3 regions of the Microbacterium sp. NPDC055599 genome follow, and region 3 is predicted to be linked to each of the others. Evidence: predicted binding sites of a transcription regulator. Region 3 holds the regulator's gene; each other region holds the start of a gene.
The links. Region 3 encodes LexA, which represses DNA repair genes until DNA is damaged. Its sites were predicted from a motif close to TCGAACANNTGTTCGA; they were not measured.

Region 1: recA (recombinase RecA) is a predicted target of LexA. The motif match lies at 1,663-1,678, and genes of this name have one in related genera.
Region 2: ACWGQ1_RS09715 (DUF222 domain-containing protein) is a predicted target of LexA. The motif match lies at 3,932-3,947, and genes of this name have one in related genera.

Annotation. Positions count from the first base shown of each region.
Region 1 covers NZ_JBSHIM010000005.1:58,264-68,737, reverse strand. The annotation lists gene pgsA (CDP-diacylglycerol--glycerol-3-phosphate 3-phosphatidyltransferase) at 1-426, shown strand, start outside; gene ACWGQ1_RS06045 (nicotinamide-nucleotide amidohydrolase family protein) at 423-932, shown strand; gene ACWGQ1_RS06040 (helix-turn-helix domain-containing protein) at 1,053-1,361, shown strand; gene ACWGQ1_RS06035 (DUF3046 domain-containing protein) at 1,380-1,604, shown strand; gene recA (recombinase RecA) at 1,876-2,922, shown strand; gene ACWGQ1_RS06025 (RecX family transcriptional regulator) at 3,036-3,776, shown strand; gene miaB (tRNA (N6-isopentenyl adenosine(37)-C2)-methylthiotransferase MiaB) at 3,824-5,368, shown strand; gene miaA (tRNA (adenosine(37)-N6)-dimethylallyltransferase MiaA) at 5,365-6,276, shown strand; gene ACWGQ1_RS06010 (dihydrofolate reductase family protein) at 6,309-6,857, shown strand; gene dapF (diaminopimelate epimerase) at 6,867-7,739, shown strand; gene ACWGQ1_RS06000 (class I SAM-dependent methyltransferase) at 7,748-8,389, opposite strand; gene hflX (GTPase HflX) at 8,456-9,967, shown strand; gene ACWGQ1_RS05990 (SIMPL domain-containing protein) at 9,977-10,474, opposite strand, start outside.
Region 2 covers NZ_JBSHIM010000008.1:113,661-124,134, forward strand. The annotation lists gene ACWGQ1_RS09700 (Na+/H+ antiporter) at 1-1,223, opposite strand, end outside; gene ACWGQ1_RS09705 (ATP-binding cassette domain-containing protein) at 1,265-3,088, opposite strand; gene ACWGQ1_RS09710 (alpha/beta fold hydrolase) at 3,134-3,874, opposite strand; gene ACWGQ1_RS09715 (DUF222 domain-containing protein) at 3,977-5,353, shown strand; gene ACWGQ1_RS09720 (Cmx/CmrA family chloramphenicol efflux MFS transporter) at 5,657-6,886, shown strand; gene ACWGQ1_RS09725 (substrate-binding domain-containing protein) at 6,972-8,090, opposite strand; gene mmsB (multiple monosaccharide ABC transporter permease) at 8,150-9,523, opposite strand; gene mmsA (multiple monosaccharide ABC transporter ATP-binding protein) at 9,520-10,474, opposite strand, start outside.
Region 3 covers NZ_JBSHIM010000008.1:9,594-20,067, reverse strand. The annotation lists gene ftsE (cell division ATP-binding protein FtsE) at 1-638, shown strand, start outside; gene ftsX (permease-like cell division protein FtsX) at 635-1,549, shown strand; gene smpB (SsrA-binding protein SmpB) at 1,612-2,088, shown strand; gene ACWGQ1_RS09210 (prolyl oligopeptidase family serine peptidase) at 2,098-3,966, opposite strand; gene ACWGQ1_RS09205 (methylenetetrahydrofolate reductase) at 4,154-5,101, shown strand; gene metE (5-methyltetrahydropteroyltriglutamate--homocysteine S-methyltransferase) at 5,124-7,436, shown strand; gene lexA (transcriptional repressor LexA) at 7,492-8,184, opposite strand; gene ACWGQ1_RS09190 (LysM peptidoglycan-binding domain-containing protein) at 8,473-8,841, shown strand; gene ACWGQ1_RS09185 (histidinol-phosphate transaminase) at 8,876-9,970, shown strand; gene hisB (imidazoleglycerol-phosphate dehydratase HisB) at 9,967-10,474, shown strand, end outside.

The sequences.
Region 1 (10,474 bases), on a different contig from region 3:
ATCTCGACCGACTGGGTCGACGGGTATCTCGCGCGTCGCTACGACATTGTGAGCGACTTCGGGAAGCTGTGGGATCCGATCGCCGACAAGCTCCTCACGGGGGCCGGCTTCATCGGGCTGGCCATTCTGGGCGAGGTCAACTGGTGGATCGTGATCGTGATCCTCGTCCGCGAGTGGGGTATCACGATCCATCGTCTGGTGGTCGCGAGCGAGCATGTCGTCGCTGCCGCCTGGATGGGCAAGATCAAGACCGCGTTCCAGGGCGTGGCCCTCGGCTGGGCGTTGTTGCCGCTTCACGTGTGGATCGGTCTCGGTCCGTGGACGACCATCACCTTCGTGCTCATGCTGATCGTGCTCGTCCTCACGGTGGTCAGCGGAATCGACTACATCGTGGCGCAGGTACGCGGTTCGCGACAGCGGTCATGACGTCGTTCACCCCTGAGATGGTCGTGGGCGCCCTGCGCGCGCGCGGCTGGACGCTCGGGGTCGCCGAGTCGCTGACCGGCGGCGCGGTCTGCGCGGCGCTGGTCGCCGTTCCCGGAGCCTCCGTCGTTCTCCTCGGCGGCGTGGTCGCGTATGCGACGCCGGTCAAGCATTCGCTGCTCGGGGTGGACGCCGAGCTGCTCGCGACACAGGGACCCGTCCATCCCGAGGTGGCGCGGCAGATGGCCGAGGGGGTTCGCCACGCCGTCGCCGTCGACGGACGGTCGGCGGACGTCGGTATCTCCACCACCGGGATCGCCGGGCCGCAGTCGTCGGACGGTCAGCCGGTCGGGACCGTCCATCTGGGCGTCGTCACTCCGGAGGGCACTCGCACGGAGGCGTTCGTCTTCGACGGCGACCGAGCGGCGGTGCGCGCGCAGTCGGTGGCGATGCTGGTGCGAATGCTGGCTGAGGCGGTCGGGGAATACGAGCCGACAGCCGAAGGTTGATACCGATGTGCTCACATTCAAACCACAGAGTGCAAGGGTAGATTCTGTGCAGGCCAGGAGGGCTAGACTGGCTGTCTCTTCGAGGGGAACCTCGATCGAACACATGGGGAGGAGGTTCCGATGATTCTTGTACGACAGGAAATCGGCGATGTGCTGAGGGACTTCCGCTTGCAGAAGGGGCGCACCCTCCGGCAGGTCGCAAGCAAGGCGTCCGTCGCGCTCGGCTACCTCAGCGAGGTCGAACGCGGACAGAAGGAGGCGTCGAGCGAGATCCTCGCCTCGGTCGCGGAGGCCCTCGACGTTCCCATCTCCACCATCATGCGCGAGGTCGGGGATCGCATCTCCGTCCTCGAGGGCATCCAGGTCTTCCCCGACGTCGTTCCCGACGATCTGGTCGCCTCGGTCGAGCCCGAGCTCTCGCTGCACTGACCACTCGGCCGGGTGACGATGCGACGTAGCGAATTCCTTCGCGCCGTCGACGCGGAGTTCCAGGCGCGAGGGCCGTCACTGGTGAACGACCTCAGTCTGACGGCGGTCAACGGCCGTACCGCGAGCGAAGCACTGGCGGACGGCGTGCCGCCCCGGGAGATCTGGCTCGCCCTGTGCGAGGAGATGGATGTTCCGCTGTCTCGGCGGCATGGCGTCGGACGGCTGGAGCCGCGGAGCCGCTGAGTTGCTGCTCTCGTGCTCCGGGGTGTGCGGAACTCCGACACGCCGCGTTGCGCTGTTGTCGAAAATCTGTTCGAACCGGGCGTAGTCTTCTGCACAAGTGGTTTCGATGCCTGGATCATCACAGACCTCGGGTGGGCCGATGCAATGTCGGTGGCTCGTCCTAGCGTGAGGACCAGGCTGAAGAAGCCACACGCCTTGTCGGAGAGTTCCTTCCAGCCGGAAGAGCCGCGACAGCCTACAGGCGGCATCACACGCGCAGAAGGAGCACACCATGCCATCACCCGCCGACCGCGAGAAGTCCCTCGAGACCGCCCTCGCGCAGATCGACCGTCAATTCGGAAAGGGCTCGGTCATGCGGCTGGGCAGCGATGAGCGCGCCCCCGTGGCAGTCATCCCCACCGGCTCCATCGCCCTCGACGTCGCCCTTGGGGTCGGAGGGCTGCCGCGTGGCCGCATCGTGGAGATCTACGGCCCGGAGTCCTCGGGTAAGACCACACTCACCCTGCACGCCATCGCCAATGCGCAGCGCGCGGGCGGTATCGCGGCGTTCATCGACGCGGAGCACGCGCTCGACCCCGACTACGCCGCGAAGCTGGGCGTCGACATCGACTCCCTGCTGGTGTCGCAGCCGGACACCGGTGAGCAGGCGCTGGAGATCGCCGACATGCTCGTGCGGTCCGGTGCCATCGATCTCATCGTCGTCGACTCGGTCGCGGCCCTCGTGCCGCGAGCCGAGATCGAGGGTGAGATGGGCGACTCCCACGTGGGTCTGCAGGCCCGGCTCATGTCGCAGGCGCTGCGCAAGCTGACGGGTGGGCTCAACCAGACCAACACCACGATGATCTTCATCAACCAGCTGCGCGAGAAGATCGGCGTCTTCTTCGGATCGCCCGAGACCACCGCCGGTGGAAAGGCGCTCAAGTTCTACGCCTCCGTGCGCATGGACATCCGACGGATCGAGACCCTCAAAGACGGAACCGACGCCGTCGGCAACCGTACGCGGGTCAAGATCGTCAAGAACAAGATGGCCCCGCCGTTCAAGCAGGCGGAGTTTGACATCCTCTACGGCGTGGGGATCTCTCGCGAGGGCAGCCTGATCGACTTCGGCGTGGAGCACGGGATCGTCAAGAAGTCTGGCTCCTGGTACACCTACGACGGCGACCAGCTGGGGCAGGGCAAGGAGAACGCGCGCACGTTCCTTCTCAACAACCCCGACATCGCCCTCGCCATCGAGACGCAGATCAAGCAGAAGCTCGGCATCGGTGCGCAGCCCGCGCCCGCGTCTGCGGACGAGCTCGCTGAGCGTCGCCCGGCCTGATGAACGAGCAGCGTGGGGGCGATCCGGAACGGATCGCCCCCATCATCCCGCTCTTCGGAGGGGCGCCGTCTCGGCAGCCCTCACGACGGCCTACCCCGCCCGATCATTCGGGGGTGGACGCGCCGGCATCGACTGACGGCGCCGCGTCGTGGCGCTCGACCTGGCATCAGGCGCCGTCCGACTTCCCGCAGGAACCCGACGCGGGCACGCCGAGCGAACGGCATCCCGCACGCGGTCGACGCGGGCGATCGACAGCGGGCACCCCGGTCCCTCGGCTGCGCGCGATCGACGAGGGGACGCTCGGCGGGGCGGATGCCGAGCGGGGAGAAGAGGACGGTCCCACCACGGAGGAGGTCCGTGTCGCGGCCGAAGAATCTCTGCTCCGCAAGCTTCGCACCCGCTCGTTGTCCGTCTCCGAAGCGCGTCTGGTCTTGAGAGGCCACGGGGTGGAGGCGAACGACGTCGACGACCTGATCGAGGATTTCTGCCGTCGCGGTTACCTCGACGACGCGGTGCTCGCCGAGATGCTCGTGACCTCGGGCGCCGAACGCAAGGGGCAGGGGCGTGTCGCGCTGTCCCGCGCGCTCGCCCAGCGCGGGATCCCGCGAGAGGTGATCCATGCGGCGCTGGAGGAACTCCCTGACGACGATGCGGAGCGGGCGCTGGAGTTCGCTCGCACCAAGGCGCGGTCTCTCAGCCGACTCGACGCCGACACGGCGCTTCGTCGCCTCACGGGTCAGCTGGCGCGGCGTGGTTATGCCGGATCGGTCGCGATGACCGCCGCCAAGACGGCGCTGCGCGAGGCGTCGTCCGGTGGTTCCGGGTCCGGCGTGCGCTTCGTGGATTCCGACTGAGGGCGCCGCCCTGAGCGCGGTGACGGGGCTCGTACAATGGACAGATCATGACTATCCCCCGCAGTGAACCGACGATCATCAGCGCCTCATCGGCGGCCGTCGACGACGACGGGCGACAGCGATCGTATGAGGTGCGTACCTTCGGGTGCCAGATGAACGTGCACGACTCCGAGCGGCTGTCCGGTTCGCTCGAGAGCGCGGGCTACGTCCCTGCGCCCGCGGGCAGTGAAGCCGACGTCGTCATCATCAACACCTGCGCCGTGCGCGACAATGCGGCGGGCAAGTTGTACGGCACTCTCGGACACCTCGCCGCGGTGAAGCGTCGGAAGGCGGGCATGCAGATCGCCGTCGGTGGCTGTCTCGCACAGATGGACAAGCAGGCGGTGCTCGACAAGGCGCCGTGGGTCGATGTCGTCTTCGGAACGCACAACATGGGCTCCCTGCCCGGCCTCCTCGAGCGCGCCCGCCACAACGGAGACGCGGAGCTGGAGATCCTCGAGTCGCTCGAGGTGTTCCCGTCCACGCTTCCCACCAAGCGCGACTCCGCCCACAGCGGTTGGGTGTCGATCTCGGTCGGCTGCAACAACACCTGCACGTTCTGCATCGTTCCGAGCCTTCGTGGCAAGGAGAAGGACCGCCGCCCGGGCGACATCCTCAACGAGATCCGGCTGCTGGTCGAGGACGGCGCGATCGAGGTCACCCTGCTCGGCCAGAACGTCAACTCGTATGGTGTGGAGTTCGGAGACCGCCAGGCCTTCGGCAAGCTGCTGCGCGCGGCCGGGCAGATCGAGGGCCTGGAGCGGATCCGATTCACGAGTCCGCATCCGGCCGCCTTCACCGACGACGTGATCGACGCGATGGCCGAGACACCGAGCGTGATGCCGCAGCTGCACATGCCGCTCCAGTCGGGCAGCGACCGCATCCTCAAGGCCATGCGGCGTTCGTACCGCAGCGAGCGTTTCCTGGGCATCCTCGACCGGGTGCGGGCACGCATCCCGCACGCGGCCATCACGACCGACATCATCGTCGGGTTCCCGGGTGAGACCGAGGAGGACTTCGAAGACACGATGCGGGTGGTCGAGCAGGCACGCTTCTCCGGAGCCTTCACGTTCCAGTACTCGATCCGGGAGGGCACACCGGCGGCGACGATGGCGGATCAGGTTCCGAAGGCCGTGGTGCAGGCCCGCTACGATCGCTTGATCGCACTGCAGGAGCGCATCTCGCTGGAAGAGAACCAGAAGCAGGTCGGCCGCGAGATCGAGGTGCTCGTGTCGACCGGGGAGGGCAAGAAGGACGCCGAGACCCACCGCCTGACGGGCCGAGGCGAGGACAACCGTCTCGTGCACTTCGAGGTCCCGCCGGGGTCGGAGCTTCCGCGCCCGGGTGACGTCGTCACGGTGACGGTCACGCACGCCGCGCCGTTCCACCTGCTGGCCGATGACCCCACCGGCGCGCCTCTGCGCATCCGCCGGACACGGGGCGGAGATGCCTGGGACCGCTCGCAGGCGGAGTCGTGCGCGGTGCCGTCACCGAGTGCGAGCGGGTCGAGCGCCGTGTCGCTCGGGCTTCCGACGCTGCGCGTCGGCGTGTGACCGCGCCGCGACTCTGGGCGATCGTCGGTGCCACGGGCACGGGCAAGAGCGACCTCGCCCTGGACCTGGCCGAAGCGCTGCGGCGTCAGGGCAACCCGGCCGAGATCATCAACGCCGACGCGATGCAGGTGTATCGCGGCATGGACATCGGCACGGCGAAGTTGCCGGCCGCCGACCGTCGTGGCATTCCCCATCATCTCCTCGACGTGCGAGAGGTCACGCAGGATGCTGCTGCCGCTTGGTATCAGCCGCTGGCGCGTGCCGCGGTGCGCGACATCCAGGAGCGCGGCGGAGACGCCATCCTGGTCGGCGGCTCGGGTCTGTACGTCTCCAGCGTGATCTTCGACTTCGACTTCCCGCCGCGAGACCCGGCGGTGCGGAGGCGGCTGGAGCTCGAGTTCGAGGCCGAGGGGATCACGCCGTTGCTCGAGCGACTGCGGCTCCTCGATCCGACCACGGCGGAGCGCGTGGACCCCAGGAACAGCCGACGGGTCATCCGTGCGCTCGAAGTGGTGGAACAGGGGAGTGCTACGCACGGGGCAGCGCTTCCCGATGCGCCGACGCTGTGGATGCCGCAGACGCGGATCATCGGCCTGCGCCTGGACCGCGAGCCGCTCGTGCGCCGGCTGAACGACCGGGTCGACCGCATGTGGGCGCAGGGGCTGGTGGCGGAGGCCGAGAGTCTCCGTGGGCGTGGCCTGGAGGGCGGCACCACGGCTTCCCGCGCGATCGGCTACGCCCAGGCGCTGGGACAGTTGGACGGCCGGCTCACGGAGGCGGAGGCGATCGCGGAGACGCAGGCCCTCACCCGCCGGTACGCCCGCCGTCAGGTGTCGTGGTTCAAGCGTTACCCGCAGCTCGAGTGGCACGACGTGCCGACCTCCGCGGAGCAGCTTCTCGCCGACTGACGAGTGTCGGTGCCCGGTGCAAGACTGCGCGCATGGCCACTCACTTCTACACCGCCTCCAGTCTCGATGGGTTCATCGCCACGCTCGACCATTCACTCGACTGGCTGCTGAGCCAGGACATCGATCTGGAGGGGCCGATGGCGTACCCGTCGTTCGAGAAGAACGTCGGCGCCCTCGTGATGGGGGCGTCCACCTACGAATGGGTGATGCGGCACGAGGAGGGACGGTGGGGGTACACCCAGCCGACGTGGGTGCTCACGCACCGCGACCTCGAGCTGCCCACGGGGGCGGCCGTCGAACTCACCAGCGACTCCGTGAGCGAAGTGCATGCCCGCGCGGTGGCGGCGGCGGAGGGCCGCGATGTCTGGATCGTCGGCGGGGGAGACGTCGCCGGGCAGTTCGCCGACGCCGGGCTTCTCGACGAGGTCTGGGTGCAATACGCCCCGGTCACCCTCGGGTCAGGTGCACCGCTTCTTCCTCGTCGACTCGATCTGGAGTTGCTCGAGGTCGCGCGCAACCGCAGCTTCCTGTGCGGGCGTTATCGCGTCGTCCGCGACGAGGGGGGAACGAACCGTCCCTAGACTGGGAGCATGGTCGCATTCACCAAGGGGCACGGCACCGGCAACGACTTCATCATCATCGCCGACCCCGATGGGCAGCTGCCTCTGTCACAGGAGCAGGTGGCTGTGCTCTGCGACCGCCACTTCGGCATCGGCGCAGACGGGGTCCTGCGGGTCGTCCGCTCCGCGTCCCTTCCGGAGGGCGCTGCGGCGCTGGCGGAAGAGCCCGCCGCGGAGTGGTTCATGGACTATCGCAACGCCGACGGCTCGGTCGCGGAGATGTGCGGCAACGGGATCCGCGTGTTCGTGCACTATCTGGTGCGTTCCGGTCTCGCGAGTATCGAGCAGGGCGCGACGCTGCCGATCGGTACCAGGGCCGGAGTGCGCGACGTGACCCGCAGCGCGAACGGCTACCAGGTCGACCTTGGGGCGTGGCGCCTGTCGGGCGACGACCCACTCGTCCGTGCGGATGGGCTCACCGTGACCCGCCCCGGCCTCGGCATCGATCTGGGCAACCCGCACGTCGTGGTCGCGCTGGCATCCGAGGCCGAACTCGCGCTGCTCGAGCTCACGCGTGCACCCGAGCTCGAACCCGCCCTTCCTGCGGGCGCCAACGTCGAGTTCGTCGTCCCGGGTGAACCCCTGGTCCGCGACGGCATCGGCCATGTGCGCATGCGGGTCTCCGAGCGCGGCGTCGGCGAGACGCTCAGCTGCGGAACCGGTGTCGCGGCGACGGCCCTCGCCGTGCGGTACTGGGCGGGTGCGCAGGCGCCGAACAACTGGCAGGTCGAGGTGCCCGGTGGCACACTGGCCGTGCGGATGTTCCCGGCGGAGGACGGCGAGCACGTCGCGCTCTCCGGGCCTGCGCAGCTGGTCTTCCAGGGTGAGATCGACCTGCTCTGAGGCGCGGATCAGACCAGCGCGATCGGCTCCGTCGGTGGCGTGCCGTGCTTGCGGACCTTCAGGATGCGGTAGCCCTTGCCGGTCGCGGTGCGGAAGACGCTGAAGCCGGGGTGGAACGTGCTGGCGATCCACCGCTGCAGGGAGTCGGCACCCAGATTGCGCTGCACCACGAGCCAGGCATCGCTGCGCTCGTCGAGCCGGGGGATCCACCGTTCGAGAAGCCCGTGGAGCTCGTTCTTCCCCACGCGGATCGGCGGGTTGGAGCGGATGGTGCGGAAGGTCACGTCGTCGGGAACATCTCCGGGCAGCGCGGCGTTGACATTGGTGAGGCCGAGCGCGGAAGCATTGCGACGCACGAGGTCGAGCGCACGTTCATTCACGTCCACCGCCCAGACGGTGGCGTGCGGTGAAGCCAGAGCCATCGACAGGGCGATGGGTCCCCAGCCGCTGCCGAGGTCGAGAAGATGGCCGCCGGGTGGAACGGGCGGAGTGTTGGCGAGAAGGACCGCGGTTCCGGCATCGAGCCGATCCGGGCTGAAGACCCCACCGGCGGTGGTCATCTCCAGCTCGCGCCCTGCCAGGGATACACGGATCGTGCGCAGGTTCTCGGGGCTTGCCGGGGCCGCAGTGAAGTAGTGGTCGGACCCCATACGGTGAGCGTACCGGACGGTGCGGGCTAAGGTTAAGGCTCGCGAGGAAACCAGAGACAGGAACGGATGACGGAGACGAAGATCCCCTCCACCGACGACCAGACGGTCGACCGAGTGCTTTCGAACGCGGAGAAGCGATCGGAGGTCCGCGTCTTCGGCGCCGCCCAGGCCCTGCAGGACGAGGCCACGGCTGCGCACTCGCAGACCGACGGTCAGCAGTGGGACCTCGAAGATCGGCATGCGCTGCGTCGCGTGGCCGGACTCTCGACCGAACTGGAAGACGTCACCGAGGTCGAGTACCGACAGCTACGGCTCGAGAACGTCGTGCTGGTGGGCGTGTACCCGCAGGGGGCGCAGGAAGACGCGGAGAACTCGCTGCGCGAGCTGGCCGCGCTGGCCGAGACGGCGGGTGCCGTGGTCCTGGACGGCGTGCTGCAGCGGAGGCCCCACCCGGACGCCGCGACCTACCTCGGACGAGGCAAGGCGCAGGAGCTGAAGGACATCGTGGCCGCGGTCGGGGCAGACACCGTCATCGCGGATACCGAACTGGCGCCCAGCCAGCGTCGCGCCCTCGAAGACGTCGTCAAGGTCAAGGTGATCGACCGCACGACCGTGATCCTCGACATCTTCAGCCAGCACGCGAAGAGCCGCGAGGGCAAGGCCCAGGTCGAGCTCGCGCAGCTCGAGTACCTCCTTCCGCGGCTGCGCGGATGGGGTGAGTCCATGAGCCGCCAGGCCGGTGGGCAGGTCGGCGCAGGCGGCGCGGGGATGGGATCGCGCGGCCCGGGTGAGACGAAGATCGAGCTGGATCGTCGCCGCATCCGCACGAAGATGGCGCTGCTGCGCAAGCAGATCCGCGACTTCGCGCCGGCTCGCGAGGCCAAGCGGGCCGAGCGCAAGCGCAACACGATTCCCTCCGTCGCGATCGCGGGCTACACCAACGCCGGCAAGTCCAGCCTCCTGAACGCCCTGACGAGCGCCGGCGTGCTCGTCGAGAACGCCCTTTTCGCCACCCTCGACGCGACCGTGCGCCGATCGGCGACCGAGGACGGCCGTGTCTACACCCTCACCGACACGGTGGGTTTCGTGCGGAACCTGCCGCACCAGCTGGTCGAGGCTTTCCGCTCCACGCTGGAAGAGGTCGGCGACGCCGATGTCGTGCTGCACGTCGTCGACGGGTCGCACCCCGACCCGGCCGGCCAGCTGCAGACGGTTCGCGACGTGATGGGCGACGTCGGGGTGCGCGACCTGCCGGAGATCGTGGTCTTCAACAAGGCCGACCTGATCCCCGAGGATGAGCGTCTCGTGCTGCGCGGCCTGGAGCCGCACGCGCACTTCGTGTCGTCGCGCTCAGGGGAGGGCATCGACGAGCTGCGGTCCGCGATCGAGGCGGCGCTGCCCCAGCCCGCGGTCGAGATTCGTGCGGTGGTCCCGTACGACCGGGGCGACCTCGTCGCCGCGATCCACGAGACGGGCATGCTGCTCTCCGTCGAGCATCAGGAGCAGGGAAGCGCCGTGCACGCCCGGGTGTCCGAACGTCTGGCGGCCGAGCTGGCGCCGTTCGTCGCGGAGGGGTGAGCTCCGCGCTCAGCGGGCGAGGAAACGCGCCTCGACGGTTGCCGAGATGACGATCTCCTCCGGCTCGTACTGCATGGAGGGTGCGGCGTCGGCGGCGAACGCGACCGCTCCGCGAGCCTTCATCAGGGGCGTACCGGGGCCGGGGTGGCCGGGGGCGATCAGCCCGACGTCGGCCAGTTCGACGGGCGAGACCTGATGGAGGCCGACGGCACCCGCGTACGCCTCGGCGCGCAGCACGGCGGCCTCCACGGCGCGGGCCGCGACCTCGCGTTCGACACGGGTGCGGGTCTCGGGGGTGAGATGCCAGTCCACCCAACCGACCTCGACTCCCTCCCGCGCTGAGACCTCGGTGACCCACAGGGAGAGCTCGCCGTCCTCCGCGAACGTCGCGGTGAAGTCGACGCCGGCCATGTAGACGGGCGCGAGGCGCGAGCCATCGCTGCTCCACGGGCGCTCCGCCCGGACGCTGAGGTTGGCGCTGCTCCAGTCGAGCGCTGACCCGGTCTT
Region 2 (10,474 bases), 100 kb from region 3:
TCCGCGTGGTCGACCGGGAACCGCGCCCAGCGCACCAGGGCGGGCAGCATGGGGGCCTGCGCGAGCAGACTGAGCAGGATCACCCCGGCCGTCACGAGCACGATCTCGTCGCGGCCGGCGATCGCGCCGCCCTCGGTCACGGTCGTGGGCACCGACAGGGCGATCGCGAGCGACACGGCTCCGCGCATCCCCGCGACGGTGGACACGAGGCGGGCACGGGAGCGCGAGCCAGGGGCCGGGCGGGCGGACGGCCTGCCCTGGAACAGCACGTTGAGCAGCTGGAACAGGTAGCGCACGACCAGCAGCGTGGCCCACACCGCGAGCGTGATCAGCACCAGTCGCCCGATCACCGACGGCGGCACCTCGTGCACCACGTACTGCACCTCGAGCCCGATGAGCACGAACAGCGCGCCGTTGAGGAGGAACACGCCGAAGGGCCACGCCGCGTCCGCCTGGCGCCGCGACGCCGCAGTCGTCACGCGCGGCGACACCCAGGCCACGATGAGTCCGGCCACGACCACGGCCAGCACCCCCGAGGCGTGCACCATCTCGGCGACCAGGAACGCCGAGAACGGCACGAGCAGCAGCGTCACGTTGATGACGATGGTCGACGACATGCGACGCAGCAGCAGGTACGCGATCGCGGCGACCGCGACGCCCGCCGCGACCCCGCCGACGTACGACACCAGCACGTCCCACGTGACGGAGAGCGGCGTGACCTGGCCGCCGAGCGCGAGCGACACCGCGATCGCATACAGGACGAGCGCGGTGCCGTCGTTCGTGAGGCTCTCCGCCTTCAGCTTCATGAACATGCGTCGCGGCAGCAGGCGTCCGAGCGCGGCGACCGCGGTGGCATCGGGCGGGGCGACGGCGGCGCCCAGGATGAGCGCGACCTCCCACGGCATCCCGAACAGCACGCCGATGCCCGCGACCGCGAACGCCGAGGCCACCACGAGCAGGGTGCTCATCGGCAGGATGTAGCGGAAGTCGCGGCGGATCGACCGCAGCGACGTGGTGAGGCTCTCCCAGAACAGGATCACGGGCAGGAACAGCAGCAGCACGGTCTCCGGCGGCAGCTGCACCTCGCGCAGCTCCGGCACGAAACCGAGCAGCAGTCCGAGCAGGACGAGGACGAGCGGGAGCGCGAGACGCACGCGCGGGGCGATCAGGGTTCCGACGAGGATCGTGAGTCCGAGCAGGACGGTGACTTCAAGGCCTTCCATCCCTACCTCCCAACGCTATGGGGAGAAGGATATTCCTGGTCTCAGCCGATCTGTTCGGTGAGTTCGAACCAGCGCAGCTCGAGCTCCTCGATCTCGGCCTCCTGCGCCGAGATCTCCTTCATCCGCTCCCCCAGTCCGGCGTAGTCGGACTGGTCGTGGTCGGCGAGCGCGTGCTTGGCCGCGTCGACCTGCGCGGTGAGCTTCTGGATGCGTCGTTCGAGCGCCGCGACCTCCTTCTGCGCCGTGCGGAGCGCGGCACCGTCGAGGCCGGTCGGTGCCGCCGCAGCGGCACTCGCGGAGGGCTTCGACCCCTCGGCCTCCACCCGCTCGCGCAGCCGCAGGTACTCGTCCACGCCGCCGGGGAGGTGGCGCAGCCGTCCGGCGCCGTCGGGCCCCGGGAGGATCGCGTACTGCTGGTCGGTCACGCGCTCCAGGAAGTACCGGTCGTGGCTGACGACCAGGAGGGTGCCCGACCAGGAGTCGAGGAGGTCCTCGATCGCGGCGAGCATGTCGGTATCCATGTCGTTGGTCGGCTCGTCGAGGATCAGCACGTTGGGCTGGTCGAGCAGCACGAGCAGCAGCTGCAACCGGCGCTGCTGGCCGCCCGAGAGGTCTTTGACCGGTGTCGACAGCTGCGCCGACGAGAACCCGAGCCGCTCCAGCAGCTGACCGGGCGTGAGGTCTTGCGCCTTCGACCCGGCGCCGAGCGTGTAGGAGGTGCGCAACCCGGAGATCACCACGCGCACCGGGTCGTTCCAGTGCGGCGTGAGCTCGTCGAGGCGCTGCGTGAGGGTGCGCACCTGCACGGTCTTGCCGCGCTTGACCCGGCCCTCTGTCGGCTCGACGGCACCGGAGATCAGCCCGAGCAGCGTGGACTTCCCCGCCCCGTTCACCCCGAGGATGCCGGTGCGCTCCCCCGGTGCGATGCGCCACTCCACGTCCTTCAGCACCGTCTTCACGCCGCCGTCCTCGGTCGGGTAGGTCACGCCGACGTCGAGCAGGTCGACCACGTCCTTCCCGAGCCGCGACACCGCGAGCGACTGCAGCGACACCTTGTCGCGGATCTCCGGCACGTCCGCGATCAGCTCGTTGGCCGCGTCGATGCGGAACTTCGGCTTGCTGGTGCGCGCGGGGGCGCCACGGCGCAGCCACGCGAGCTCCTTGCGGGCGAGGTTCTGCCGCTTCGCCTCGGTCGCCGCGGCCATGCGGTCGCGCTCGACCCGCTGCAGGATGTACGCCGCGTAGCCGCCCTCGAACGGCTCGACGATGCGGTCGTGCACCTCCCACGTCTCGGTGCAGATCTCGTCGAGGAACCAGCGGTCGTGCGTGACGACCAGCAGCGCCCCGGCGTTCGGGGACCAGCGCTTCTTCAGATGACCGGCGAGCCAGGTGATGGCCTCGACGTCGAGGTGGTTGGTGGGCTCGTCGAGCGCGATCACGTCCCAGTCGCCGGTCAGGAGCTTGGCGAGCGACACACGCCGCCGCTGGCCGCCGCTGAGCGATCCGATCCGCGCGTCCCACGGGAGCTCCCGCAGCAGCCCGTCGATCACATCGCGCACCCGGGCGTCGCCCGCCCACTCGTGCTCCGGCACGTCGCCGACCACGGCCGCGCCGATCGTGAGGTCGTCCGGGAGCGTATCCGCCTGGGTCAGCACACCGATGCGGGTGCCGCCGCGCACGGTCACCCGGCCGGAGTCCGGCTCCTTGGTGCCGGCGAGCATGCCGAGGAGGCTGGACTTGCCGTCGCCGTTGCGGCCGACGATCCCGATGCGGTCCCCCTCCTCGATGCCGAGGGTGACGGAGTCGAAGACGACGCGGGTCGGGTATTCGAGGTGCAGGGCTTCGGCCCCGAGAAGATGTGCCATGTCCTCTCCAGGGTAGTCGCGGATCGCCGGCCGCCCGCCCTGTCGTCAGCGGGAGCCGAAGAGCTCCGGCAGCGCCGCGGTGAACACGTCGAAGTGGCTGTACCAGACGGTGTGCGCCGCGCCGGGGATGCTCCGCACGCGGACGCCCTCGTGCTCGAACCGGCGCGCGTCCTCGTCGGTGACCCACGCGCTGGGGTCGGCGCGGACCACGATCGAGCCCGGTGCGGCGCTCCAGTGCCCATCGGAGCCGCACGACACGGACGCGGCCGTCGCGGCATCGAACCGCTCGGCCGCGCGGGCCTCCGCCTCGGCATCGGCGACCGAATAGAACGGACGCGCGCGGCGCAGCTCGGCCGGCGACAGGCGTGCACGCCGGTCGTGTTCGTACTGCGACACCAGCGCCGCGCGATCCTGACCGCCCTGCAGGGTCAGCGCCGCGTCGACGTAGACGGCGAGCGCCGGTTCGAGTCGCGGGGCGGCCGCGGCGAGGACCGTGGCACCGAAGGAGTGTCCCATCGCGGCGATCAGGGGCGGGCCGGGGGTGGCGGACGGGGGCTCGAGGAGGCGCGCCAGGGTCTCGACGACCGCGTCGGCCGCGCTCTCGATCGTGAGCTGCGGGTCGCGCGGCGAGAGTCCGTGACCGGGGAGATCGAGCGCGAGCACGCGGAAACCGCGCTCCGTCAGCGCGGGCACGACGCGGTGCCAGCTCTCGGCGGAGCCCATCATGCCGTGGAGGAGCACGACCGTGTGCTCGCCCGAACCGGCTTCGACGACGTTGAGAAGCATCGCGTCAGTAAACCACGACCGTTACCTTTCCGTGACCTGACTTTCGTCCATACTCGTTCGATCCTTTGTTCGAATGTCGGTGGTCGGTGATGGAGTGAAGTCATGACCGCGCTGCTCGACGCCACCGACTCCCAGCGGGCGATGCTCGCCGAGCTGGTCGCGGGCCTGGTCGCGGCGGAGCAGACGCTGAGCAGCATGCAGGCCGCCCGCGACGGCTTGCTGGCCCTGGCCGGGCGCCTCGCGGTCGACATCGCCCGGCAGGGGCGCCACCCCGACCACGGCGACCTGGCGATCCGCACGGTCGCCGCCGAGATCGGCGCGGCCCAGCGCGCGAGCGATCGCGCGGTCGAACGGCGCATGTCCGAGGCGTCCTGGCTGGTCGAGCGCTTCCCCGCGGTGTGGGAGGCGCAGGGCCGCGGGCTGATCAGCGCGGCGCACGCGCGCGCGATCCTCGACGCGGGCGCGCATCTCCACGACGCTTCCGAGCGGTCGGCCTTCGCCGACGACGCCGTAGCCCTCGCGCAGACCACCTCGCCCAACCGGCTGCGGCCGCTCGTGCGACGCCTCGCCGAACGCTTCCAGGAGCGCACGGTCACCGAACGGCACCGCGACGCCCGCGAGCAGCGGCGGGTCTGGGTGAAAGACGCAGGCGACGGGATGGCCGACCTGGGCATGCACGGACCGGCAGCACTCGTCCACGGCATGTTCCACCGGCTGTCGCAGATGGCTCACGCCGTACAGCAGGAGAACGCTCGCGCGGAGCGGGGCGCGACCGAGCCCTCCCCTGCCACACCCGACACCCGCACGGTCGACCAGCTGCGAGCCGACCTGCTCTCCGATCTGGTGCTGACTGGCACCCCGGCCGGCCACGACACGGCGGACGGTCTGCTGGGCGAGCTGCGGGCGCGCGTGGAGGTGACGGTGCCCGTGCTGACCCTTCTTCGTGACGATCACCCCACGGCGGCGGGTGCTCCGGCTGAGCTCGACGGTCAGACGCCGATCGATGCGGAGACCGCCCGACATCTGACCGGCGGCGCCGCGGGGTGGGATCGGGTGCTGACGCATCCGATCAGCGGCGCGACGCTCGCGGTCGACCGCTACCGGCCGAGCGAGGAGCTCCGCCGGCACCTGCGAGCGCGCGACCAGCGCTGCCGTTTCCCCGGATGCGGCCTCGCGGCGCGGAAGAGCGACCTCGACCACACCCACGATGCGGCCCGCGGCGGGACGACCGAGCACCGGAACCTGGCGACCCTCTGCCGCAGACACCACACCCTCAAGCACCACTCCCCGTGGCAGGTGCGGCAGCGCCCGGGCGGCCTTCTGGAGTGGACGAGTCCGGCCGGACGGAGCTACCTCGACCGCCCGCCGCCTCGGCCATCGGTGGTGTTCGCGGAGGCGGGTGTGCAGGATGGCCGCGGCGCGGGGACCGGTGGAGGCGCATGGGACGCGGGTGCGGACATGGGCGCGGCACCGTTCTGAGTCGCGAGGCTGCGAGCGCAACGATGATGTCGGCGGGTGCGGCGAGCGGTGGGTGCAGCGAGTGCGGCAAGCGCGGTGGGTGCGGCGAGCGCGGCAGGTGCGGCGGGTGCGCCTCCCCCTAGAGTGGAAGCATGTCGAGCCCCGAATCAGACAGGTCGGGGGCTGCCGGTCGCACCGCCAGTCCCGACACTCGCTGACTCGTCGCATCCGCCCCCGGGCGGGCGCTCCCCCGTCGCATCCGTCGCACCGGGCTGGCCGTGGTGACCAGAAGACCCCTTCTGCTCTCTCACCTCGGAGTCCTCGATGCCTCTTGCCCTCTACTCCCTCGCCCTGACGGTGTTCGTCATGGGCACGTCCGAATTCATGCTCGCCGGGCTCCTCCCCGCGATCGCCGACGATCTCGCCATCCCCGTCGGGTCCGCGGGACTGCTCACCTCCGCCTTCGCGATCGGAATGGTCGTGGGCGCCCCGGTGATGGCGGCCTTCGCGCGCGGATGGCCGCCTCGCCTCACCCTGCTCCTGTGCCTGCTGGCGTTCGGCGCGTGCCACGTGCTCGGCGCCCTCACCACGTCGTTCGAGGTCCTGCTCCTCACGCGGGCGGCGAGCGCGATCGCCAACGCCGGCTTCCTCGCCGTCGCCCTGCGCACCGCGACGTCGCTGGTACCGCCCGGCCAGACCGGGCGCGCCGTCTCAGTGCTCCTGGCGGGCACCACCGTCGCCACGGTCGCGGGCGTTCCCGCGGGCGCCGTGCTGGGCGCGGTCTGGGGGTGGCGCGCCACCTTCTGGGCGGTCGCGCTGCTCTGCGTGCCCGCCCTCCTCGGGATCGTCCGCGGCGTCCCCGCGCGCGTGATCGCTCCATACCGGCCAGAGTCCACACCCACACCAGCGCCCACACCCATACCCACACCCACGCCCACACCCACGCCCGCGGCCGCGGCCGCGCCGACCCTGCGTGCCGAGCTGCGCGTCTTCGGCACCCGACCGGTCGCCATCGCTCTGGCGCTCGCAGCGCTGATCAACGGCGGCACGTTCGCCGCCTTCACGTTCCTCGCCACGATCGTGACCGAGACCGCGCACCTGGCCGAGGGATGGGTGGCGATCGCCCTGGTGCTCTTCGGCGTCGGGTCGTTCGTCGGTGTGACCGTCGCTGGGCGACTCTCCGACCGGCACCCCGGGCTGGTGGTCGGCATCGGCGGACCGCTGCTGCTCGCCGGCTGGACGTCGTTCGCGCTCCTCGCGACCCACCCCGCGGCTCTGCTCGCCGGCGTGCTCGTGCTGGGGGTGCTGTCGTTCGGGGTGGGCAGCACCCTGGTCACACGGGTGCTGTACGCCGCGACCGGGGCACCGACCATGGCCGGCTCCGCCGCGACCGCAGCCCTGAACGTCGGAGCGGCCGCGGGCCCCGTGCTCGGAGCCGCGGCACTGGCGACCGGCACCGGACCTCTCGGACCGGTCTGGGTCGCGGTCGCCCTCACCGGGATCGCCCTCACCCTCCTGCTCCTCACCCGCGCCTCCATGACGCGCACCTCGTGACGCGCGCTTCATGAGCGGCAGGCCCCACGCGGACGAGCCGCCCGCCCCGGAAGGGACGGACGGCTCGTGCGCGGTGCGAATCGTGTTACTGGTACGACTTCACGATCTCGAGGAGGCTCGGCACGTTGGCGTACGCCTCGGCCGCGTTCTCCTTGGTGACGATGACCGGCGGGAGCAGGTAGGCCGGAACGACCTTCTTGCCGTTGTCGTACTGGTCGGTGTCGTTGACGTCGACCTCGTCGCCCTTCTGCAGCTGGCCGACCATCTTGATGGCCTGCTCCACGAGCAGCGTGGTGTCCTTATTGATCGTGGAGTACTGGACGCCCTCCATGATCGACTTCACCGACTCGACCTCGGAGTCCTGACCCGTGACGACCGGGACGGGCTTGCCGGCACCCTGCACCGAGGTGATGATGGCGCGCGCGAGCGTGTCGTTCGGGGACAGGACGCCGTCGAGCGTCTCCGAGCCGTACGTCGAGGTGAGGATCGAGTCCATGCGACGCTGGGCGTTCTCCGGCTTCCATCCCTCGGTCGCGGTCTGCGAGATCTCGGTCTGACCGGAGACGACGTTCAGCGTGCCGTCGTCGATCTTCGGCTGCAGCACCTCCATCGCGCCGTTGAAGAACACGGCGGAGTTGGCGTCGTCCGGCGAACCCGAGAACAGCTCGATGTTGTACGGCGCCTCGTGGCCCGCGCGCTCGGCGAGACCGTCGAGGAGCGCCTGGCCCTGGAGCTTGCCGACCTCGAAGTTGTCGAACGCGACGTAGTAGTCCACCGCGTCGGTGTTCTCGATCAGGCGGTCGTACGCGATGACGGCGACACCGGCGTCGCGCGCGGCCTCGACCTGGGTGGTGAGCTGCTTGCCGTCCTTCGCGCCGATGATGATGACCTTGGCACCGCCGGTGACCATCGCCTGGATCTGGTTCTGCTGCTCGGCGACCGTGTTGCTGGCCGGCGCGTACTGCACGTCGGCCTTGAACCCGGCCTTCTCCAGGCCATCGGTGAACAGCTGACCGGCCAGGACCCAGTTCTCCGAGGTCTTGTCCGGGAGGGCGACACCGATCGTGGCGTCGGCGGCGAAGCCCTTCGTCGCTTCATCGCCGGAACCCGATCCCGTGTCACCGCCGCGCTCCGAGGAGCAGCCGGTGAGGGCGAATGCGCCCGCGACGACAAGCGCTGTCGCCGACAGAAGAATCTTCTTCATGTGATCTCTTTCTCTGGTGTGTGCAGGTCTCGTCGCGCGTGCGCTGCGCGACGCGGCCCTTACTTTCCGCGCGTCTCCTCGACGGCGGGGGCTTCGTACTTCTGGCTGGTGGGGTAGTTCGTCTTCGTCGGATCGAAGGTGTCGGTGGCCGGGTCCTGCTTGCGGCCGAAGCGACGCGTGAGGAAGCCGGTGATCGAGGGGCGTCCCTGCTGCTTGTTCCACACGTCGATGCCGACCGCGAACAGCAGCACGAGGCCCTTGATCATCGACACGACGTCGGCGCCGGCGCCGAGCAGGGCGAGGCCGTTGTTGAGGAACGCCATCACGAGACCACCGATGATCGACCCGATCACGGTGCCGATGCCGCCCGAGACGGCCGCACCGCCGATGAAGACCGAGGCGATCGCGTCGAGCTCCCAGCCGTTGCCGTCCTGGGGACCGGACGCGGTCGCCCTCGCGACGTAGATCATGCCGGCGAGCGAGGCCAGGACCGACATGTTCATCATCACGAAGAAGTCGACCCAGCGGTCCTTCACGCCCGACAGGCGCGCCGCCTGCCGGTTGCCGCCGACCGCGTAGATGTGCCGGCCGAACACGGTGTTGTTCGTGATGAACGAGTACAGGATGACCAGGGCGAGCAGGATGACGCCCGAGATCGGGAAGCTGGTGCCCTCACGGCCGGTGGCGAACAGCCAGCCCGCGATGAGGATGACCGCCGAGATCAGCACGACCTTGGTGACGCTGACCCACAGCGGCGCCATGTCGGAGCCCATCTTGCGCTGCACGCGACGCGTACGGATCTCCCAGAACACGATCCACGCCACGCCGGCGAGCGCCAGCATCATGGTCGGGATGTTGAACGGCAGCGGCAGTGCGATCTCCGGCAGGTACCCCGCGCCGATGATCTTGAAGCCCTCCGGAACGGGCACGGACTGCGAGTCGCCGACCCACTGGTTCGCCCCGCGGAAGAACAGCATGCCGGCCAGGGTCACGATGAACGCCGGCACTCCCACATAGGCGACCCAGAAGCCCTGCCAGGCTCCCACGAGCACACCGACCCCCAGTCCCAGCAGGATGCCGAGCGGCCAGGGAAGGTTCCAGTCCTGCATCGCCTTCGCCACCACGATGCCCGTGAACGCGGCGACCGAGCCGACCGAGAGGTCGATGTGCCCCATGATGATGACCATCACCATGCCGATCGCCAGGATCAGGATGTACGAGTACTGGTTGACGACGTTGATGAGGTTCCCGGACGACAGCGTGAGTCCGGTGCCCTTCACGATCCACGTCAGCACCTGGAAGACGACGAGGATGACGACGAGGCTGCCGAGGATGCCGAACTGGCGCAGCGTGGAGGTGCCGCCGCCGCCGAACATCTTCGTGATGTCCTTGAAGTGGAAGCCGCGCTTCGCGGTGGTCGAGTCGGTGGTCATGCGGATGCTTTCTGGGTCGCGGAGGTCATGCTGCGCATGAGGTCCTCGGGGGTCGCCTGGTCGGCCGGGATGCAGTCGGTGACCCGGCCTTCGAACACGGTGTAGATGCGGTCGGAGATGCCGAGAAGCTCGGGCAGCTCGCTGGAGATCACGATCACGCCCTTGCCCTGGGCGGCGAGCTCGTTGATGATCGCGTAGATCTCGTACTTGGCGCCGACGTCGATGCCGCGGGTGGGCTCGTCGAGGATCAGCAGGTCGGGGTCGGTGAACATCCACTTCGCGAGGACGACCTTCTGCTGGTTGCCGCCCGACAGCTTGCCGACGCCCTCCTCCACCGAGGGGGTCTTGATGCGCAGCGCCTTGCGGTAGCGTTCGGCGACCGCGAACTCCTCGCGCGCGTCGACCACCCCGTTGTGCGCGATCTTCGACAGCTTCGCCGCCACGATCGACCGTTTGATGGTGTCGAGCAGGTTGAGCCCCAGCACCTTGCGGTCCTCGCTCACGTAGGCGAGGCCGTGTTTGATGGCCGCAGCGACATCGGGCAGTTCGATCTCCTGCCCGTCCTTCACGAGCGTGCCGGAGAGGTAGGTGCCGTAGGAGCGACCGAAGATGCTCATGGCGAGCTCGGTGCGCCCCGCGCCCATGAGCCCGGCGATGCCGACGACCTCGCCGCGCCGCACGTTCAGGTTCGAGCCCTTCACGACCATGCGCTCCGGCACCGTCGGGTGCTGCACCCACCAGTCCCTGACCTCGAAGAACACCTCGCCGATCTCGGGCGTGCGGTCGGGGTAGCGGCTCTCCAGCGACCGGCCGACCATGCCGCGGATGATGCGGTCCTCGTTGATCTCGCCGCGGGAGATGTCGAGCGTCTCGACCGTGCGGCCGTCGCGGATGATCGTGATCTCGTCGGCGATCTGCTCGATCTCGTTGAGCTTGTGGCTGATCATGATC
Region 3 (10,474 bases):
GTGCCCTCGTGAACCGTCCGCAGGTGCTGCTAGCCGACGAGCCCACCGGAAACCTCGACCCCGCGACCTCCGTCGACATCATGCAGCTGCTCGCCCGCATCAACGCCGGTGGCACGACCGTGCTCATGGCCACGCACGAGGCGGGGTTCGTCGATCAGATGCGTCGCCGCGTGATCGAGCTGCGCGACGGCGAGATGGTGCGCGACGAGGTCCACGGCGGCTACGGCGACACCTCGAACATCCCGCGACTCGCGCCGGAGGAGGTACGGGGAGCCGCCGCCGCGGCCGCCCTCACCGCGGTGCAGGAGGTGCAGCGGCAGACCGCCGACCTGTCGGTGGTGCGTGCCGCCCTGGCGGAGGAGCTCGACGCGCAGCGCCGCGCCGCCGCAGCCGCGGCCCCGCAGCCGGAACGTGAGCCGCAGGTGGTCGAGCCGCCCGAGCCGCCGCGTCGCGGAGTGGTGGAACCGCCGGATGAGGCGGAGCGTGCCCCGGCCGCGGAGAAGGCTCCGGTCGAGCGTCCGGCCACCCCCCGCACGCACCCGATCGTGCTGCCGGAGGTCGACGTCGCCGAGCTCGGCGTGGCCGACCGTCTCGGCCTCTCCGACCAGGACGACGAGGAAGTGGGCCCGACCTCATGAGAATCGGCCTGATCCTGACCGAGGCCCTCGTGGGTCTCCGTCGCAACATCTCGATGGTCATCTCCGTCGTGCTGGTGACGTTCGTGTCGCTGACCTTCGTGGGCGCGGCGATCCTCATGCAGTCCCAGATCGGCGTGATGCGGGGCTATTGGGCCGAGCGTGCCCAGGTGGCGGTGTACATGTGCTCGGCGGTGTCGGAGTCGGACACCTGCGTCGACGGCGCCGCCAGCGAGGAGCAGGTCGCCGCGGTGCGCGCCCAGCTCGAGGGCGACGCGCTGGCGCCGCTGATCAGCTCCATGACGTTCGACACCAAAGAGGAGACGTACGCCAAGCTCGTCGAGCAGGTGGGCGAGGAGCAGGCGAGCGTGCTCACGCCCGACCAGGCGTTCGAGGTGTTCTTCGTCACGATGAAGGATCCGGGGCAGTCGCAGGTGCTCGCCGAGGCGTTCAGCGGACAGGCGGGCGTGGAGCAGGTGCAGGACCAGTTGCAATACCTCGAGCCGCTGTTCTCCGCGCTCACCGTCGCGACCTACATCGCGGTCGGGATCGCCGTGCTGATGCTGATCGCCGCGACCCTCCTGATCGGGACGACCATTCGACTATCGGCCTACGCGAGACGCAAGGAGATCGGGATCATGCGCCTGGTGGGCGCGTCCAACCGGTTCATCCAGACGCCGTTCGTGCTGGAGGGCGTCTTCGCGGCCTTCCTCGGCTCGGCGCTCGCGTGCGCGGCGGTCGTCGCCGGGGTGCACTTCGGCGTCAACGGCTACCTGCGCGGGCGGGTCCCGTTCATCACGACCTGGGTCACCATGAACGACGCGTTCCTCGTGGTGCCCGTGCTGGTGGGGATCGGCGTCGTGCTGGCGGCGCTGTCGGCCGGCTTCGCGATCCGTCGCTGGCTGCGCACCTGATACCCTGAAAGGCTGCTCGGCCGGATCCTCGGTCGAGCTCGTCACGGCAACAGGAGAGCATCATGCCCAGGGAACGCGGGGAGAAGGTCGTCGCGACCAATCGTCGCGCGCGTCACGACTACACCATCGAGAAGTCGTACGAGGCGGGAATGGTGCTCACCGGCACCGAGGTCAAGTCACTCCGTCAGGGGCGCGCGAACCTCAGCGACGGATACGCGTTCGTCAAGGGGAACGAGGTGTTCCTCGACGCCGTGCACATCCCGGAGTACTCGCAGGGGCACTGGACCAACCACTCCGCCAAGCGCATCCGCAAGCTGCTGCTGCACCGTGAGGAGATCGCCAAGCTCTCCCACGCGGTCTCGGCCGGTGGTTACACCCTGATCCCGCTGAAGCTCTACTTCTCCGACGGCAGGGCCAAGGTCGAGATCGCTCTCGCGAAGGGAAAGCGCGAGTACGACAAGAGGCAGACGCTGCGCGAGCGGCAGGACACGCGCGAGGCCGAGCGGGCCATGCGCCTGCGCAACCGCGTCGGCGAGTAGCCCGCGCCGTCAGGGCGCCGGGGTGAAGCCGAACACGCGGCCGAGGAACGCGAGCTCGCGCTGCAGCGCGTCCACGATGTTCTCCGCGCTGCGGAAGCCGTGCCCCTCTGCCGGATACAGCGCGTACTCGTGCTCGATGCCGTTCGCGGCGAGGGCGTTGCGGATCGCCTCGGACTGCGACGGAGGCACCACGCGGTCCTCGCCGCCCTGGAGCAGCAGCACGGGCACGTCGATCCGGTCGGCGTGCGTGAGGGGTGAACGCTCGACGTACACGTGCTCGTCCTCCGGCAGCCGCCCGACCAGACCGTCGAGGTACGGCGCCTCGAAGTCGTGCGTCTCGGCGGCCAGCAGGCGCAGGTCCGCCACACCGTAGCGGCTGATGCCCGCCGCGAAGGTCCCGCCCCGCACCAGCGCCGACAGGACGGTCCAGCCGCCGGCCGAACCTCCGCGGATCGCGGTGCGCGCGGGATCGGCGAGCCCCGCATCGGCCAGACCCCGTGCGGCGGCGACCACGTCGTCCACGTCGACCACACCCCACTGCCCGACGAGGCGGTCGCGGTAGGCGCGGCCGTAGCCGGTGGAGCCGCCGTAGTTCACATCGAGCACGCCGATGCCGCGGCTCGTGAAGAACGCGACCTCGGACGACGCGGCCCCCGTCACATGCGCGGTCGGTCCTCCGTGGACGAACACGACGTACGGCGGAAGCTCGCCGGGAGCCGCGGTGTGCGCGGGGTTCGCGGGCGGGTAGGCGAACGCGTGCACCGAGCCGTGCGCGCCGTCCACCACGATCGGCTGCGCGCCGGGCATCCACTCCGGATCGGACGGGACCCCGCCCGCCACGGCCTCCACGCGCCCCGAGTCGAGGTCGACGCACCACACCCCGGGCGTGGTGCCCGAGCTGTTGCCGCTGAGCAGCACGCGGGAGCCGGACACGTCGTCCACGCTCACGTGCCCGTCGGCGGGGAGGTCCAGCGCGGTGCTCGTCGTGCCGTCCGCCGGGAGCACGTGCACCTCGTCGCGGCCGTTCGTGCGCGCGGCGACCACGCGTCCGTCCGCCAGCGGCTGGAACCACCGGTTGCCCAGCACCCACAGGCCGTAGCCGGTGTCGGCGTCGGTCCCGGTCAGGGCGATCGGCGCGGCTGCGGGGGTCACGCCGTCGACGTGAAGGCGCTGCACCTGCCAGCGCCCGGACGTGTCGTCGGCGTACACGAGCGCGGTGTCGTCGAGCCACTCCGGCTGCAGGGCGGCGGACGACGCGACGCGCACGACCTCGCCGTCGGCGAGCGACGCGATCGCGAGCTGCGCCTCGTCCCACGGCATCGTCCGCTCGTGCCACTCGACCCAGGCCACCCGCGTGCCGTCGGGCGACAGCGCCGGGTGCGCGAAGAAGCCCGTGCCCTCCGCGATCACCCGGAGCGCGCCGTCGTCCTCGGCCGCGGAGCCGTCCACCGGGATCTCGACGATGCCGCGCCGGTGCGGGTCCGGACGGAGGTCTTCGCGCACGGCCAGCAGTCGTCCGCTCTGCAGTCGGAGTCCGCCGTACGACGCACCGGCGGGCGTGAGCGGCTCGGGCTGGCCCCCCGGGACGAGGCGATGCACGCGCTGATCCGCGCCCGAGACGAAGAACAGCGCACCGTCGCCGGCCGTCCACGCCCCGCCGCCGTACTCGTGCACGCGCGACCGCGCACTCCACGGAGCCGGCAGGATCTCGGCGCCGGAGGAGCTGCGTACAGTCACGCGTCCGGCTTCGGCCGGCACGGACTCGCCCCACCAGATCTCCGACCCGGCGAACCGGGCGCCGTCGATGCGCGGTGCGGAGGTCGCGACAGACGCGGCGGTGAAGGGGGAGGGCCAGGAACCGAAGGGCAGCGACGACATGCCTCGAGCCTAGGCGGACCGACACACGGCGTCACACACGTGCGGCCCCGCGCGGGGCTGTTCTAGGTTGCTGGAAACGCCCGGTTCGTCCAGGGCGTGGAGCGACAGCCGAGCCCGGCACCCGCCCGCGAACGACACGCCTCCCGTGCCGTCCGCGCGCCCCGGCCCCCTGTCCCCAGGAGTGAAGATGTCCACCGAGATCGACACCACCGGCACCGCCCGCGTGCCGTTCTCCTTCGAGCTCTACCCTCCGCGCAACGCGTCGAGCGAGGAGGCGCTGCACGAGACCGTCCTGCGCCTGGCCGCAGCCGGTCCGGAGTTCCTGTCGGTGACCTACGGTGCCGGCGGCTCCACCGGGGGGCGCTCGCTCGACGTGCTGCGCTTCATCCGCACCCACACCGACGTCGAGCCCCTCGCTCATCTCACGTGCGTCGGCAACACCTACGCCGGGGCGACCGCGCTCATCCGCGAGTTCCTCGACGCGGGGATCCTCAGCTTCCTCGCCCTGCGGGGCGACCCGCCCGCCGGGCAGACCGAGGACTTCCTCGGCGACCTGGAGAGCGCGGCCCAGCTCGTCCAGCTGATCGACCGCGTGCAGGCCGAGCGTGCGCCGTACGAGGAGTTGCCGGTTCCCGGGATCCCCGGTGCCGCCCGGGTCGCGCCGCGGCGGAGGGTGAACATCGCGGTGGCCGCGTTCCCGAAGGGCCACCCGCGGGCGACCCACCGCACGCAGGACGTGGAGGCCCTGCTCGCGAAGCAGGCCGCCGGTGCGACGTTCGCGATCACGCAGCTGTTCTTCCACGCCGACGACTACCTGGCCTTCGTGGAGCGTGCCCGCGCGGCCGGGGTGACCATCCCGATCCTGCCCGGCATCATGCCCATCACCTCGCCCGCTCGGCTTTCCCGCGTGCTGGAGCTCACGGGAGAGGAGCTGCCCGGAGAGCTCTCCATCGCCCTCGACGTGGAGCCGACCGCCGAGGGGCGCCGCGAGATCGGCATCGCCTGGGCCGCGCGCCTGGCCGCGCAGGTCGTGGCCGGCGGCGCCCCCGGCGTGCACCTCTACGCCTTCAACCAGCACGAGACCGTCCTCACCGTCCTCGCCGAAGCCGGCATCCTCCCGGCTCTGCGCCGTTAGACCCCCGCCGAAAGGAAACACCATGACCGCATTTCCCGAGGGAACCATCCTCGGCTACCCCCGCATCGGCCGTCGCCGCGAGCTCAAGAAGGCCGTCGAGGCGTTCTGGGCGGGCCGCATCGACGAGCAGGAGCTGGAGCGCACGGCCGCCGAGCTGCGCGCCGCCACCCGAGAGCGGCTCGCCGCGCTCGGCCTCGGTCGGGACGACTCCGCGATCCCGGAGTCCTTCTCGTTCTACGACCAGGTGCTCGACGCCGCGGTGACCGTGGGCGCGATCCCCTCGCGCTTCGAGCACCTGCGCGCCGCCGACGGCACGGTCGGCCTCCCGGCGTACTTCGCGATCGCGCGGGGCGAGGGGGAGCGCGCGCCGCTGGAGATGACGAAGTGGTTCGACTCGAACTACCACTACCTCGTGCCGGAGATCAGTCCGGAGACGGTGTTCTCGCTGTCCAGCGACCGGCTCGTGCGCGAGGTCGCAGAGGCCGCTGCCGCAGGCTTCACCACGCGCCCGGTCGTGGTCGGCCCGGTCACCCTGCTGGCGCTCGCGAAGGCCTCGGACGACGCCCCCGAGGGCTTCGATCCGCTGTCGCGCCTGGACGACGTGCTCCCCGTGTACCGGGAGCTGCTCGCCCGCCTCCGGGCCGCGGGAGCGACCTGGGTGCAGCTCGACGAGCCGGCGCTCGTGAGCGAGTCGCTCCCCGCCGACACCGCCGCCCTGGCGACCGCGGCCGAACGTGCACTCGCCGTGCTCGGGGGGGCGGAGGACCGTCCGTCGATCCTCGTCGCCGCCCCGTACGCGGCGCTCGACGCCGTGTTCCCGGTCCTCGCGGCCGCGCCCGTCGAGGCGATCGCGGTCGACCTGGTCCGTGGCGCTGTGCCGTCCGCGGCGGAGGGTCTCGCGGACAAGACGCTCGTCGGCGGCGTGATCGACGGGCACAACATCTGGCGGGGCGACCTGGCCGCGGCGTTCGCCACGCTCGAGCGTCTGCGCGACCTGGGGGCCGCGGCCGTGTCGGCCTCGACCTCGACCTCGCTGCTGCACGTGCCGCACGACGTCGCCGACGAGACCTCGCTCGACCCCCGCCTGGTGTCGTGGCTGGCGTTCGCCGATCAGAAGGTGCAGCAGGTCGGCGTGCTGGCCCGCGGGCTGTCGCACGGCCCCGAGGCGATCGCCGCCGAGCTCGACGAGGCCTCGGCGGCCCTGCGCGACCGGCTGGATGCGCCCGGCGTGCGCGACGGCGCGGTGCGCGAGCGGGCGCTGGTCGACGCCGACTTCTCGCGGGTGTCCTACGAGGAGCGGGAGAGTGCGCAGGAGGCGCTCGGCCTCCCGGTCCTGCCCCTGACGACGATCGGGTCGTTCCCGCAGACCGCCGACATCCGTCGCGCACGGGCACGGTTCACGCGCGGTGAGATCCCCCGCGACGACTACGACGACTTCCTGCGCCGGGAGATCGCCGCGGTCGTGTCGCTGCAGGAGGACCTCGGACTCGACGTGCTGGTGCACGGGGAGCCGGAGCGCAACGACATGGTGCAGTACTTCGCCGAGAACCTCGACGGCTTCGCGGTCACGGAGCACGGGTGGGTGCAGTCGTACGGCTCCCGCGCCACACGCCCGTCGATCCTGTGGGGCGACGTCTCCCGGCCGGCACCGATCACGGTCGACTGGTCCGGATACGCGCAGTCGCTCACCGCGAAGCACCTCAAGGGCATGCTCACGGGGCCGGTGACGATCCTCGCGTGGTCGTTCGTGCGCGACGACCAGCCGCTGGGGGAGACCGCGAACCAGGTCGCCCTGGCGCTGCGCGAGGAGATCGCCGACCTCGAGGCTGCGGGCATCGCCGTGATCCAGGTCGACGAGCCGGCCCTGCGCGAGCTGCTGCCGCTGAAGAAGGCCGATCAGCCGTCCTACCTGGACTGGTCGGTGGCGTCGTTCCGTCTGGCGACCGGTGGGGCAGCACCGGGCACGCAGGTGCACACGCACCTCTGCTACTCGGAGTTCGGTGTCGTGATCGACGCGATCCGCGCGCTGGACGCCGACGTCACGTCCATCGAGGCCGCCCGCAGCCGGATGGAGGTCGTCGCGGACATCGCCGAGGCCGGGTTCGACCACGGCATCGGCCCCGGCGTCTACGACATCCACTCCCCGCGGGTTCCCGCGGTGGAGGAGGTGGAGTCCCTGCTGCGTCGCGCCGTGGAGGAGATCCCCACGCGGCAGCTCTGGGTCAACCCGGACTGCGGCCTCAAGACCCGCGGCTACGAGGAGACCACCGCGTCGCTGCGGAACATCGTCGAGGCCACGCGCCGCGTGCGCGCCGAGGTGGGCGCCTCGGTCTGATGATGTGACGAAGGCCCTCTCCGAGCGATCGGGGAGGGCCTTCGTCGTGTCCGGGTCAGACGGCTCGCAGCACCGCGACGACCTTGCCGAGCACCACGGCCTCGTCGCCGAGGATGGGCTCGAAGGCGGTGTTCCGCGGCAGCAGCCACGTGTGTCCATCGCGGCGACGGAGCACCTTGACGGTGGCCTCGCCGTCGAGCATCGCCGCGACGATCTCGCCGTTCTCGGCGTCGTGCTGCGAGCGGACGACGACCCAGTCGCCGTCGCAGATGGCGGCGTCGATCATCGACTCGCCGGAGACCTTGAGCATGAACAGGTCGCCCTTGCCGACGAGCTGCCGGGGGAGCGGGAAGATCTCCTCGACCTGCTGGTCCGCGGTGATGGGCACGCCGGCGGCGATGCGGCCGACGAGGGGCACGAGCGCGGCGTCGCCGACGGGAGTCGTGACATCGGCCGGGTTCTCGGCGCCGGAGCCGGTGCCGGGCAGGTCGATCAGCACCTCCATGGCCCGCGTCTTTCCCGGGTCTCGACGCAGGTAGCCGCTCAGCTCCAGCTGGCCGAGCTGGTGCGTGACGCTGGAGAGCGACTTGAGCCCGACGGCGTCGCCGATCTCGCGCATGCTCGGCGGGTAGCCGTTCTGGGCGATGGCGGCCTGGATGACCTCCAGGATCGCCATCTGCTTGGGGCTGAGGCTCTTGCGACGGCGGGTCCGCGGCGCCTCCGACTCCGGGGCTGTGGTCTCGCTCATGATGCTCCTTCAGTGCGTGAGATCCGACGTCGCTCTTCGAATGTCGGTGGCCCGTGGTGGGGTGTCCTTGTCGAAACCGTATCCGAGAATCGCGCCGATCTGGAAGATCTGTTCGAGCGTGTCGGACGATTCGTGGACAGGGTTTCGAAGACAGCTTGACAGATGTTCGAACTCGAAGATATCTTCGGAACGTAGCTTCGCATTCACGGCTCCCGGCCGAGTCGCGGATGCGAACGCTACGCCAACCTCCCCGGGCCCTCGCGGCGCCGGGACAGTGAAGGAGCAGACATGAGCACCATCAGCCTCAGCACCGCGACCGCGATCTCCGCCACGGCCCGTCCGGCCACGCGGCTCCGGCTCACGGCTCGCGGTCGCGGTGTGCTGCTCGCGGTCGCGTCCGTCCCGCTCGCCGTCGGCATCGCCTTCGCGGCGATCAGCGGCGGCAGCGCCATCGCCTCCGGTGCCGACAAGCCCGTGGACGCCGTCGAGACCATCACGGTCATGCCCGGTGACACCCTCTGGTCGATCGCCGGCTCGATCGCTCCCGAGGCCGACCCGCGCGACGTGATCGGCGACATCAGCCGCATGAACCTGCTCCGCGGCGGAGAGATCCAGATCGGTCAGGAGCTCGCGATCCCGGCGCAGTACGCGGAGTGACGCATGGCCGTCGGTGCCGCCTCGTCCTCTTAACATGGATAGGGTGACCCTCTCCCTCAACGATCTCCCGCTGCGCGACGATCTGCGCGGACTCACTCCGTACGGCGCACCGCAGGCACCGCTCCCGATCGCCCTCAACGTCAACGAGAACACGCATCCCGTTCCTGACGAGGTCGCCAGTGACATCCTCGACGACATCGCCGTGGCGATCCGCGACGTCAACCGCTATCCCGACCGGGAGTTCACCACGCTGCGGGAGGCGTTCGCGGACTACCTCGGTCACGGGCTCACGGCCGAGCAGATCTGGGCGGGCAACGGCTCGAACGAGGTGCTGCAGCACATCCTGCAGGCGTTCGGCGGACCGGGGCGGACGGCGTTCGGCTTCGCTCCGACCTACTCGATGTATCCGCTGATCGCGCAGGGCACGGGTGCGTCATGGGTCGCCGGCACCCGGCACCCCGACTACTCGATCACCCCGGAGGAAGCCGCGGAACAGGTGCGCGGCGCCGACCCCGACGTGGTGATCCTGTGCTCGCCCAACAACCCCACCGGTACGCCGCTCGGGCTCGACGTCGTCGCGGCGGTCTACGAGGCCGCGCGCGGCGTGGTGATCGTCGACGAGGCGTATCAGGAGTTCGCACCGCACGACGCGCCGTCCGCGCTCACGCTCCTCGACGGCCGTCCGCGGCTCGCTGTGTCGCGCACCATGAGCAAGGCCTTCGCGTTCGCCGGAGCGCGCGTCGGCTACCTGGCCGCAGACCCCGCGTTCATCGATGCGCTCCGCCTCGTGCGGCTGCCGTACCACCTGAGCGCGCTCACGCAGGCCGCGGCGGTGGCGGCGCTGCGCAACGCCGACGTGATGCTCGGCATGGTCGAGGAGATCGTCGAGCAGCGCGACCGCATCACAGCGACGCTGGAGGCACTGGGGTACACGCCCCACGAGTCCTGGTCGAACTTCGTGCTGTTCGGTGGCGTGGCCGACCCGCAGGCCACGTGGCGGCAGTTGTACGACCGCGGTGTGCTCGTGCGTGACGTCGGCATCCCCGGCCACCTCCGCGTCAGCGCGGGCACCGAGGCCGAGACGACCGCGTTCCTGGACGCCCTGGCCTCGATAGGATCGGCATCATGACCACCCCCGCGAACCCCGCCCGCACCGCGCGTCGTGTGCGCAGCACGTCGGAGTCGACCGTCGAGCTGGAGCTGAACCTCGACGGCACCGGGGTGAGCCGCATCGACACCTCGGTGCCGTTCTTCGACCACATGCTGACGGCGTTCGCGAAGCACTCGCTGACCGATCTCACCGTCCGCGCCTCCGGTGACACGCACATCGACGCGCACCACACGGTGGAAGACGTCTCGATCGTGCTGGGTCAGGCCATCCTGGAGGCGCTGGGCGACAAGGCGGGCATCTCCCGCTACGGCGATGCGCTCGTGCCGCTCGACGAGGCGCTGGCGCAGGCCGTCGTCGACATCTCCGGTCGTCCGTACCTCGTGCACGAGGGCGAGCCCGTCGGTTTCGAGCAGCACCTCATCGGCGGGCACTTCACGGGCTCGCTCGTGCGCCACTCCTTCGAGGCCATCGCGTTCAACGCGGCGCTGACGGTGCACGTGCGCGTGCTCGGCGGCCGTGACC